DNA from 2 places in the Sanguibacter sp. A247 genome. Region 2 is predicted to be linked to the other one. Evidence: riboswitches for the same ligand, from Rfam matches in the RefSeq annotation. Region 2 holds a riboswitch; the other holds the start of a gene.
What was found. Region 2 has a riboswitch for cyclic di-AMP ahead of ACTVCO_RS05490 (C40 family peptidase). Riboswitches for the same ligand answer to the same signal wherever they lie in the genome.

Region 1: it holds a riboswitch for cyclic di-AMP, as region 2 does, so the genes downstream of both, ACTVCO_RS11750 (C40 family peptidase) here and ACTVCO_RS05490 (C40 family peptidase) in region 2, are expected to answer to the same signal.

What each region holds. Positions count from the first base shown of each region.
Region 1 covers NZ_JBQPRE010000006.1:30,609-35,757, reverse strand. Annotated here, with positions in the region: gene ACTVCO_RS11755 (LuxR C-terminal-related transcriptional regulator) at 1-1,203, opposite strand, end outside; gene ACTVCO_RS11750 (C40 family peptidase) at 1,363-2,211, opposite strand; cyclic di-AMP (ydaO/yuaA leader) riboswitch at 2,213-2,365, opposite strand; gene ACTVCO_RS11745 (hypothetical protein) at 2,611-3,468, opposite strand; gene ACTVCO_RS11740 (exodeoxyribonuclease III) at 3,465-4,265, opposite strand; gene ACTVCO_RS11735 (SDR family NAD(P)-dependent oxidoreductase) at 4,326-5,081, shown strand.
Region 2 covers NZ_JBQPRE010000002.1:284,759-289,907, forward strand. Annotated here, with positions in the region: gene ACTVCO_RS05470 (dTDP-4-dehydrorhamnose 3,5-epimerase family protein) at 1-187, opposite strand, end outside; gene ACTVCO_RS05475 (hypothetical protein) at 467-787, opposite strand; gene serC (phosphoserine transaminase) at 983-2,107, opposite strand; gene ACTVCO_RS05485 (metal-dependent transcriptional regulator) at 2,269-2,970, shown strand; cyclic di-AMP (ydaO/yuaA leader) riboswitch at 3,171-3,330, shown strand; gene ACTVCO_RS05490 (C40 family peptidase) at 3,333-4,115, shown strand; gene ACTVCO_RS05495 (universal stress protein) at 4,282-5,149, shown strand, end outside.

The sequences.
Region 1 (5,149 bases), on a different contig from region 2:
TGCGCGGCGCAGGTGGTGGACCGCGTCGTGGACGAGGCCCGCGCCGAGGGCTGCCGCACCAGCGATGGCGTGGGCGCCGGGCTCCGCCTCGTCCGCGCCGTGGCTGAGTGCCTCGCGGGCGACGCGCACCGCGTGGATGCAGTCGCCGCGCGCCAGGAGCTGCTCGGCGATCGCAAGGAGCCCCGCTGCGTGGGCGCCGTCACCCGCGAGCGTCCCGAGGCTGCGGTGCCACTCGGCCGCGAGCATGTCGGACGCCGCGAGCGCGCTCGCCAGTGCGAGGTGGGCGTCGGTCCGCTCGGCGAGCGTCGCCCGTGCGTGCACGAGTGCACGCACCCCGGGCTCGAGGATGCGGCAGCGGCCGCCGGCCAGGTTGAGCAGGGCAGCCGCGGGCCACGTCGCGATCGTCGCGGCGTCCGTGCCGGCGGCGCGCACGAGGACGTCGGTGCGGTCGACGACAGTGATCGCGGCGATGAGCAGGAACCGGTGCTCGGCGAGGGAGAGGTCGACGAGTCGCGTCCCGACGAGCCGTTCGGTCGCGGCGGGTACGGCCATGGGGTCGGGCAGGAGGCTCGTGCCGTCGAGCTGTTCGTTCGTCAGCCACGGAACCGTCTGCAGGAGCGCGGCCGGATTGCCGGAGGACGCGCGGACGAGGCTCGCCACGACGTGGGGCGCGGCGACGATGTCGTGCTCGGCGAGCACGAGGAGGGCGTCGGGCGCCGTGAGCGGTGAGACCCGTCGCTCGACGAGCGGGTGCGGGAGGGGGGAGGCATCCGCGACGGGACCCGACGTGCGGGTCGCGAGGAGCACCCACGGGCTTCCGGGGCGCGTCGCGGCGTCGAGCAGGCGTGTCTGGACGGCCGGCGCGAGGTGGTCGAGGTCGTCGGCCAGCAGGAGCAGGCGCACGCCGTCAGCGGGCGCGAGCGCGCGCTCGTCGATCTCCGTGAGGGTGCGCGGCACGACGATGCGTCGCAGGCGCATGCCCTCGGACGTTGCGGCGTTGACGAGTGCGTCGGCGACGACGTCGAGGAGCGTCGAGCGCCCCGACCCGGGGTCGCCCGTCCAGACGACGCCGCCATGGCCGCGCGAGAGAGCGGCGGCGGCCGTGCGAATCTCGGCGTCGTGCTGCGCGAGGCGGGCGGCCCCGCCTGCGGCCCGAGTCTCGGCTGCGGTGTGGTGCTGCCCGAGGGCGGACGGTCTGTCCACGATGCCTCCACGTCCGTGACCTGCGTGGGAACGTCATCGTCCCCGCAGACACGATGACAGGTCGTGTCGTGCCCCGCACCTCACGTTCGGTGGACGAACGAGCGCGTGCCCGCCTTCGGGGGAAAGGCGGGCACGCGCGGTCTGTGGGCAGAGCGTCGGTCAGACGCGGATGAACGTGGGGTTCGACTGCCAGATGCCGCGGACCTTGATGCTCTTCCCGGGGCGGGGTGCGTCGATCTGCTTGCCGTTGCCGACGTAGATCGCGACGTGGCCGGGAGTCCAGATGAGGTCACCGGGGCGGGCATTCTTCGGCGAGATGACCTTGCCGGCTGTGCGCTGGGCTGACGAGCTCCGCGGGAGCTTGGCGACGCCCGCCTTCTTGAAGACGTAGCTCGTGAAGCCTGAGCAGTCGAAGCCGCGCGGGGTTCCGCCGCCAGATCGGTACGGGGTCCCGACATAGCGCTTGGCGGTCCGGACGACGAGGTCGCCCTCGGAGCGGACGCGGATCTTCGTCGTGCGCTTGGCCGCAGGCGCGTCGGTCGACGTGCTGGGCACGTAGGTGACGCGGATCGTGTGGCGACCGACCTTGAGGCTCTTCGGAAGGCGGTAGCGCAGCGTGAGCCTGCCGTCGTCGTTGCGGTCGGCGGCCTTGAGGGTGCGCAGGTGCTTGCGGCCGTCGTAGATCTTCACGCGGCCGTCGACGGGGGCGTCGGCGTTTCGCAGACGCAGCGTGAGGCGTGCGCTCTTGTCGCCCTGGTACGTCGTGGTCGCGGAGCGACGGATCGTCAGGCGGGTGCGTGCGGTGTCCTCGCCCGGGTGGGCGGCCGCCGTGGTCGTGGCGGCGGGGGCGGCCTGCGCCGTTGCGGCGTCGAGCGCGGGCAGGAGGCCGAGGCCGAGGGTTGCGACGAGGGTTGCGACGGTGCGGCGGGCGCCGCGAGTGCGAGTGGACGTGGCGGAACGAGTCGTGGTGGCGCTCTCGTTCATGACGTCCGTCGTGTGGACGGGCATGTGAACCTCTCGACGCCTGCGAGGTGAGCTGTCGGGTTCGGGCTGAGGTTCTGCCCGGCCGTGGATGACGCGCATCCGTCGGCTTCACCCCAAGACCGCGTGGTGCACGGTCGGAAGTGGGTCCCCCGTCGCTGCCGTGTGGTGAGTGAAGAGCCGCGCCCCGGCGGCAGCGCTCGGCGTCCGGGGTGGCACCCGTGCACCGGGAAGGTGATGGCGGGCGACGACGACGCTAGGCCGGGCGCGGGCGCCGTGTCACGGGGAGGTCACGACGCTCCGCATGCCCTTCACGCCATCTTCCACCCCGGTTTCGGGCGGGCAGCGAGATGGCGCCGCAGGTCAGTGTTCACCTGGGTCTTGCCCGAGGGTGCGTGCCCGCCGTCACACCCCTTCACATGATCTTCACGCGCCTGGACGGGCCGGTGCGACGCACAGACCCGTGCGGTCGCCCGCGCGCCAGCCCGCCTCCGTGGGCGAGAGCGCGATGAGGTCGAGACCCGCGGCGATGAGGACGCGGCATCGTGTCTCGACCGTGCGCACGACCTCGTCGGCGCCCGGCCACGCCTCGCCTCGCAGGGGAACGGCATCGAGGACGAGCGCCTCGTGCGTCAGCGTGCACGGCACGACCGTGACCCGGTGCGTCGTGCCGTGAGGGATCTCCTCCAGGCAATGACCGGGGCCCAGCTGGCGTGCGTACGCCGACGTCGGTGCGAGCACGTCGCCGAGCGGCTCGGTCGCACCCATGACGCGTGCCCAGGCACCCGACGACGGCAGGACGACGGTCGGCACGACGACGCTCACGACGAGCCCGACGACGATCGCGGCTGCTCCCAGGCCGACGCCCCGACGATGCATCCGCCGGGCTCGGACGACGGCGACCGCGCCGAGGACCGCGCCGAGTGGCGCGACCAGCCACGCGAGGACGAACGCGGGCACCGCGAACGGCTCGCGCGCGGCACGCGGGGCGGGGGGAGCCAGTGTTCCGAGCGCGCGCGGGTCCCATCCGTCGGCCAGGTGCGTCTGCGGGGCGTAGCCGACCAGCTGCTGCGCCTCCGGGACGACGGGCGGCGCGGACGCCGGGACCGGGAGCGACCAGGGGTCGGGTGCCGCGGGCGCGGGTCCATCGGGCGACGCGAAGAGGGGAGACGGCACCGGCCCCGGGCCGGTGCCGGTGCCGGGCAGAGGCTGAGGCTCGGGTGCGGGTGCGGGCTCCGGAACGGGCACGGGTCCCGGCGCCGGCGGGACCGGAGGCGTGCTCACGACGCGAACGACGACGTGTCGACGTCGACGATGACGGGGACGTGGTCAGAAGCACCCTTGCCCCGACGCTCGTCACGGTCGATGCGCACGTCCGTGACGAACGGCGTGAGCGCGGGCGAGGTGTACGCGAAGTCGATACGCATGCCCTCGTTCCGGGGGAAGCGCAGCTGCTGGTAGTCCCAGTACGTGTACCGGTGCTCGTCGGGCAGGAACGTGCGTGACGCCTCCGTGTACCCGGCCTCCGCAAACGCGCGGAACGCCGCGCGCTCGGGCTCCGAGACGTGCGTGAGCCCCTCGAACGCGGCGACGTCCCACACGTCGGTGTCGAGCGGGACGACGTTCCAGTCGCCCACGAGCGCGACCTTCTCACCCGCGTCCGCCCACATGGCCGAGAGCTCGCGCAGGCGCTCGAGCCAGGCGAGCTTGTACGCGTAGTGCGGGTTGTCGAGCGCGCGACCGTGCGGCACGTACAGGCTCCACACGCGCACGCCGCCGCACGTCGCGCCAAGCGCGCGCGCCTCGGTCGCCGCGGGGTCGCCGAACTGCGGTTGGGCGTCAAAGCCCGCGCTCACGTCCTCGAGGCCGACGCGCGAGAGGATCGCGACGCCGTTCCACTGCGAGAAGCCGAAGGTCGCGATCTCGTAGCCCGCGGCCTCGAAAGCCTCCCGCGGGAACTGAGCGTCCTTGCACTTGGTCTCCTGCAGCGCGAGCACGTCGACGTCCTCGCGCTCGAGGAACGCCAGCGCGCGGTCAGCACGGGCCCGGATCGAGTTGATGTTCCACGTCGCGATGCGCATGGCACGAGGCTACCCACCTCCGCGTGCGGCTGCGGCGCACAGGGCTCGTAGGGTGGACGCATGGGAACCGCACTGGTGACCGGGGCGAGCGCAGGCCTCGGCGAAGAGTTCGCGTGGCAGCTCGCGACCGCGCGCCACGACCTCGTGCTCGTCGCGCGCGACGCGGGCCGCCTCGAGACGCTCGCAGAGCGGCTGCGTGCCGCAGCCGGCGTCCACGTCGAGGTGCTTCCCGCTGACCTGTCGGTCCGCGAGGACGTCGCACGGGTCGCGGAGCGGCTCGCGTCCCACGAGCGTCCCGTCGGCCTGCTCGTCAACAACGCGGGCTACACGGTCCACGAGCGGTTCGTCGGCTCCGACCTCGACGCGCAGGACGCACTCCTCGAGGTCATGGTGCGCACGGTCCAGGCGCTCTCACACGCCGCCGCGCGAGCCATGACGGCCCGCGGCCGCGGTGCGATCCTCAACGTGTCCTCGGTGGCCGCGCACACGACGTCGGGCACGTACTCCGCCGCCAAGGCGTGGGTGCTCACCTTCACCGAGGGCCTCGCGGCCGAGCTCGAGGGCAGCGGCGTCACCGCCACCGCGCTGTGCCCGGGTCTCACGCGCACCGAGTTCCACGCGCGCGCAGGCTTCAAGCGGCTCGGCCCAGGCTGGTTCTGGCTCGACCGCGCCGACGTCGTGCGCGTCGCGCTCGCGGACGTGCGCCGCGGTGCGGTCGTCTCGATCCCGTCGGCGCGCTACCGCGTCGCGGTTGCGGTCGCGCGGCACCTGCCGCGCGAGGCGATGCGCCGCGCGACGCGCGCGCTCAAGCTCTAGCCGCTCGCGGTCGCGGTCTCGCGGTGCGGCGGGCCGGGCGACGCCGCCCACGCATCCTCTAGCCTGAA
Region 2 (5,149 bases):
AGTGGACGCCGCGTAGTGTGCCGACGGAGGACACCGAAACATTCGCCTGCCGGAGGTCGAGGGAGCGTCCGACCGCTGCCTCGAACTCTGAGGCCTTGAAACTCTCGAGAAAGACGCCGCGGTCGTCTTCGTGCTGCTGGGGCGTGATCTCCCACGCGCCGTTGAGACTGAGTTCTCGGAACTGCATGGTGAACCTCCTGGAGGGTCGGCTGGATGCTAGGCAGGCCTCGCGATGAACAGGGCGAGCCGTGAATCTTGGATGTGAAAAGAAGGTCGTCGTCGCATCTTCAGACGCGGACGACAGGCGATGGCAGATCGTCGGAGTACAGGAATGCCCGACGTAGGCGTGGGGTGTGTCCTGGCCACGGGTGTCGAGCTGATCGGCGACCGGTTCGGGTGCTGGGCCTCAAACATCGCGCGGCTGCTTCGCCGTTGGCGTTCTCGCCGGCTGACAGACCGGGCATGCTTAGGGCGTGGGGGTCGGCGGCCGGGCGGGCGCACTTTGGGTGGCGGGCGCGATCGTGCCGTGCTCGAAGCGGTTGAGGAGCGTGGCGACGCGGCTCGCGCTGTACCACGTGTACTCGTCGACGTCGTTGGCGATTTTGGCGAGAAGGGACCCCTGCTCGAGACGCTCACGCACGCGCCACGAGAGGCGGCTCAGGTTGAGGGGTAGGCGGTTCTCACTGAGGTCCTCGTCTGCCGCGTACCTCGTGAAGCAGAACAGCCTCTCGTCGGGCGCGCCCGCGTATGTCGTCGATTTGAGCCCGACGACCTCGCCGCGCGTCACGTGACGCACCCCTGGCCGATGGCGGCAACCCGCTCAGCGGTCTCAAGCAACATCGCGCTTCCCCCGTCCCGACACGCCATGGCGCGGCGTGCTGTGTGCACACGCTACGGACGCATCGGGCGAGCGCGACAGGGTTGCGTGCCGAGATCACCCTGACCCCACCCCGGAAGCGGTCGGCGCTCGCCCGCTAGCTACTCAGCCCATCCGCTCGACGACGTAGTCGACCGCCTGCGTGAGGCGCTCGACGTCGCTCGGCTCGACGGCCGGGAAGACGCCGACGCGCAGCTGGTTGCGGCCGAGCTTGCGGTACGGGAAGACGTCGAGCACGCCGTTCTCGCGCAGCACCTTGACGATGCGCGTGGCGTCGACCGACTCGTCGATGTCGATCGTCGCGACGACGTTCGAGCGCGCGGCCGGGTCAGCGACGAACGGCGTCGCCCACTGCCGTTCCTCAGCCCAGCGGTAGAGGACTGACGCGGACTCCGCGCAACGCGCCGCCGACCACGCAAGGCCACCCTGCGCGAGCAGCCACTCAACCTGCTCAGCAAGCATGACGAGCGTCGCCACCGCGGGCGTGTTGAGCGTCTGGTCGAGGCGCGAGTTCGTCAGCGCGATCTGCAGCGAGAGGATCTCGGGGATCCAACGCTCCTTCGCGAGCCGCTCGGTGCGCTCCACGGCGTCGGGGGAGAGCGTCGCAAGCCACAGCCCACCGTCAGACGCGAAGACCTTCTGCGGCGCGAAGTAGTAGACGTCGGCCTGCGAAGCATCGAGTGCAAGGCCGCCCGCGCCGCTCGTCGCATCGATCGCCACGAGCGCGCCGTCCGAGCCCTCAGGGCGCACGACGGGTGCCATCGCACCCGTCGACGTCTCGTTGTGAGGCCACGCGTAAAAGTCGACGTCCTCACGGACCTCGGGGAGGCACACCGTGCCCGGCTCCGACGTCCGCACGAGCGAGTCACCCAAGAAGGGCGCGCGCGACGTCGCGGCAGCGAACTTCGCCGAGAACTCCCCGAAGGCCGCATGTGAAGCACGGTCATCGATGAGTGAGAACGTCGCCACGTCCCAGAACGCCGTGGCGCCACCGTTGCCCAGCACGACCTCATAGCCGTCGGGCAGGGAGAACAGCTCGCTCAACCCGGCCCGCACTCGCCGCACCACGTCCTTGACGGGTGCCTGGCGGTGCGAGGTGCCCAGCAGGTGCGCACCCGCGGCTGCGAGCGCGTCAACCTGCGCAGGGCGCACCTTCGACGGGCCAGAGCCGAAGCGCCCGTCGCGGGGCAGCAGATCAGCAGGGACAACGATCGCGGTGTTCTCGGTCACGCTCGGAGAATACGCGCGTCGCCCGGCCTCAGGCAGGGGCGTCCGCCCACTGACGACGGGACTGCGCGGGCGCTGGAGCCGGCCCCGCGGGTTCGTGACCCCGCGTCAGAAGGGACGGCCTAGACTGGGCCGCGACCGACGAAACAGGGAGGCTGTGCGCCGTGAGCGACCTCATCGACACCACCGAGATGTATCTGCGGACCATCTACGAGCTTGTCGAGGAGGGGATCGTCCCGCTTCGCGCCCGCATCGCTGAGCGACTGGGACATTCCGGCCCCACCGTCTCGCAGACCGTGGCGCGTATGGAGCGCGACGGCCTCGTCGTTGTCTCGGGCGACCGTCACCTCGAGCTCACCGAGGACGGTCACAACAAGGCCATGCGCGTCATGCGCAAGCACCGTCTCGCCGAGCGCCTGCTCACCGATGTCATCGGGCTCGACTGGGAGTTCGTCCACGACGAAGCCTGCCGGTGGGAGCACGTCATGAGCGACCGCGTCGAGCGCCACCTCATCGGGCTGCTTGACCACCCGACGAGCTCGCCCTACGGCAACCCCATCCCGGGCCTCGCCGAGATCGGCGGGACCGACCCCGGCGCGGCCTTCCTTGACGGCGTCGTCTCGCTCCAGGTCGTTCACGACGAGCTCGCCGACGGATCCTCCGCGACCGGGATCGTCGCGCGCCTGGGTGAGCCCCTGCAGACGGACATCGAGCTGTTGGCGCGCCTCGCCGCGGCGGGCCTCACACCCGGGACGACTGTCGTCCTCACGCGGCGTGCCGAGCGCCTCGAAGCGGCGTCGGTCGACGCCGAGGTGGGGGCAGACCTGCCCGTCGAAGTCTTCCGACACGTTTTCGTGGAGCGCTGACCGCTCCCTCGCATCATGACGAAAGGGCGTCCCGCCGCAGGTGGGGCGCCCTTTCTCATCGCCGCACCCCGGGGTCCCCAAAAGAGGTGTCCACGAAACGTGATCGGAACGTGACATGGCGTAGGTCGGTGGGGTACCTTCGATCTGCCCGACCGGTCAACCGGACGGGACCGCGGACGGAACGCCGAGCTCTGCCACCGGCCGCGAACACGTTGAACCGCTGGCAGAGGCGGGGGAACCACCTTGGTTTCGTGGAGACACGAGACCCGGGGTGAAGCCGGAACGACCTCGGTCGTTTCGGCCGGGCACTCTTCAGCCCGAACCCGACAGCTAACTTCGCAGGCGTTGGAGAGAGGCCAGCAGTGACCCTCAGCACCACCCGCGGACGCCACCGTGCCGCACGCCGCCCCCTCGGCCAAGTCATTGTCGACGTCGCAGGAGAGGGCATCGGGCGGCGCACAGCAGTCGTCGCAGCGTCCTCTGGCCTCCTCGTCTCGATGGCTGTGGCCCCCGCCAACGCAGCAGTCGGCTCTGACGCCGTCGCCATCGGCTCCGCCGATGTCTCTGCCCTCACGTCGCAGGCCCGCGCTCAGCTCGCAGCAGCTCCCGCCGTGACCGTCTCCGAAGGCTCCTGGGCCGCCGACATCGACGAGGTCGAGGTCGTCAAGGTCACCCCGGCACCCGAGGTTCGTCGGGCCGCCCCGGCGCCCACGCGCGCCGAAGCTCCTGAGCGCCGCGCGGCCCCTGCCTCGCGCTCCTCCGAGCGCACCGAGGCCCCCCGCGTCAAGAACAACCCGATCCCGCAGAGCGTCTCGGGCTCCAAGGTCCTCGAGATCGCCTCGCGCTACGTCGGCGTCCCGTACGTCTACGGCGGCTCGACGCCCCGCGGCTTCGACTGCTCGGGCTTCACGTCCTACGTCTTCGCCCAGGTCGGCGTCAACCTGCCGCGCTCGTCCGGAGCCCAGCGCGGCGCCGGCCAGATCATCTCGCGCGCCGACGCACGCCCCGGCGACCTCATCTGGACCCCGGGCCACATCGCGATCTACGCGGGCGGCAACACCCAGATCGACGCCCCGCGTCCCGGCAAGACCATCCAGTTCCGCAAGATCTGGCAGAGCAACCCCACGTTCATCCGCGTCGGCTGAGAAGCACGCACCGCACAACGGCCTGGCCCCGCACGGGGTCAGGCCGTTGTCGTTGAACCACACGCCGCTGCCCGTGCGGTGTGCAAGAACAGGTCGGGAACGGGTAAAGTCAACGGCAGGACGACGTGGTCCGCTCGCGCCGTCACTTCAATGAAGGAGGCCACCTGTGCCGCACCGTGACGTAGTCCTTGTCGGAGTCGACGGCTCAGCCCCGAGCCTCCACGCCCTCGACTGGGCCGCTGCTGAAGCCAAAAAGCTCGGCTGGCCACTGCACGTCGTCTGTGCGTACTCCCTGCCCTCCTTCACCGCCGCGTCACTCGACGGCGGCTACGCGGCACTCGACGACACCGCAATCCTCGACGGAGCCCGCTCCGTCCTCGACGAAGCACGCGACCGCGCCGCCGCCCAAGGCGTCGCCGTCACCGCAACCGTCACGACAGGCGACCCCGCAGGCGCGCTCGTCGACCTCTCCAAAGACCACCGCCTCGTCGTCGTCGGAACCCGCGGGCACGGCGGCTTCGCCGGACGCCTCCTCGGCACCGTCTCCTCCGCGCTGCCCGCGCACAGCCACTGCCCGACGGTCGTCGTGCCCTACCTCGGCGAAGACGGCGAACGCACCGCCATCAGCTCGATCGCCTCGAACGCAGGCCTCGACCCCGTCGATCAGCGCCCGCTGTTCCCCCTGCGACGCATCGTCGTCGGCATGGACGGCTCACCGACCGCAGAAGACGCCCTGCGCGCCGCCCTGCGTCAGCAGAAGCTCTGGGACTGCGAGCTCGTCGCCGTCGCCGGCGTGCCCGTCGGCTCCGGCGCCGGCATGCTCGCGTGGCTGCCCGCAGCAGTCGACCACGAGGCCGTCCTCGCCGACGTCGCCGAGGGGCTGAGCGTCACCGTCGACCGCGTCCTCGTCGACCACCCCGGCCAGACCGTCCGTCGCATCGTCCTCGACGGCTCCGGCGCCGAGCTCCTCACCGAGTTCTCCACCGCCTCTGACCTCGTCGTCGTCGGCTCCCGCGGCCGCGGCGGCTTCGCCG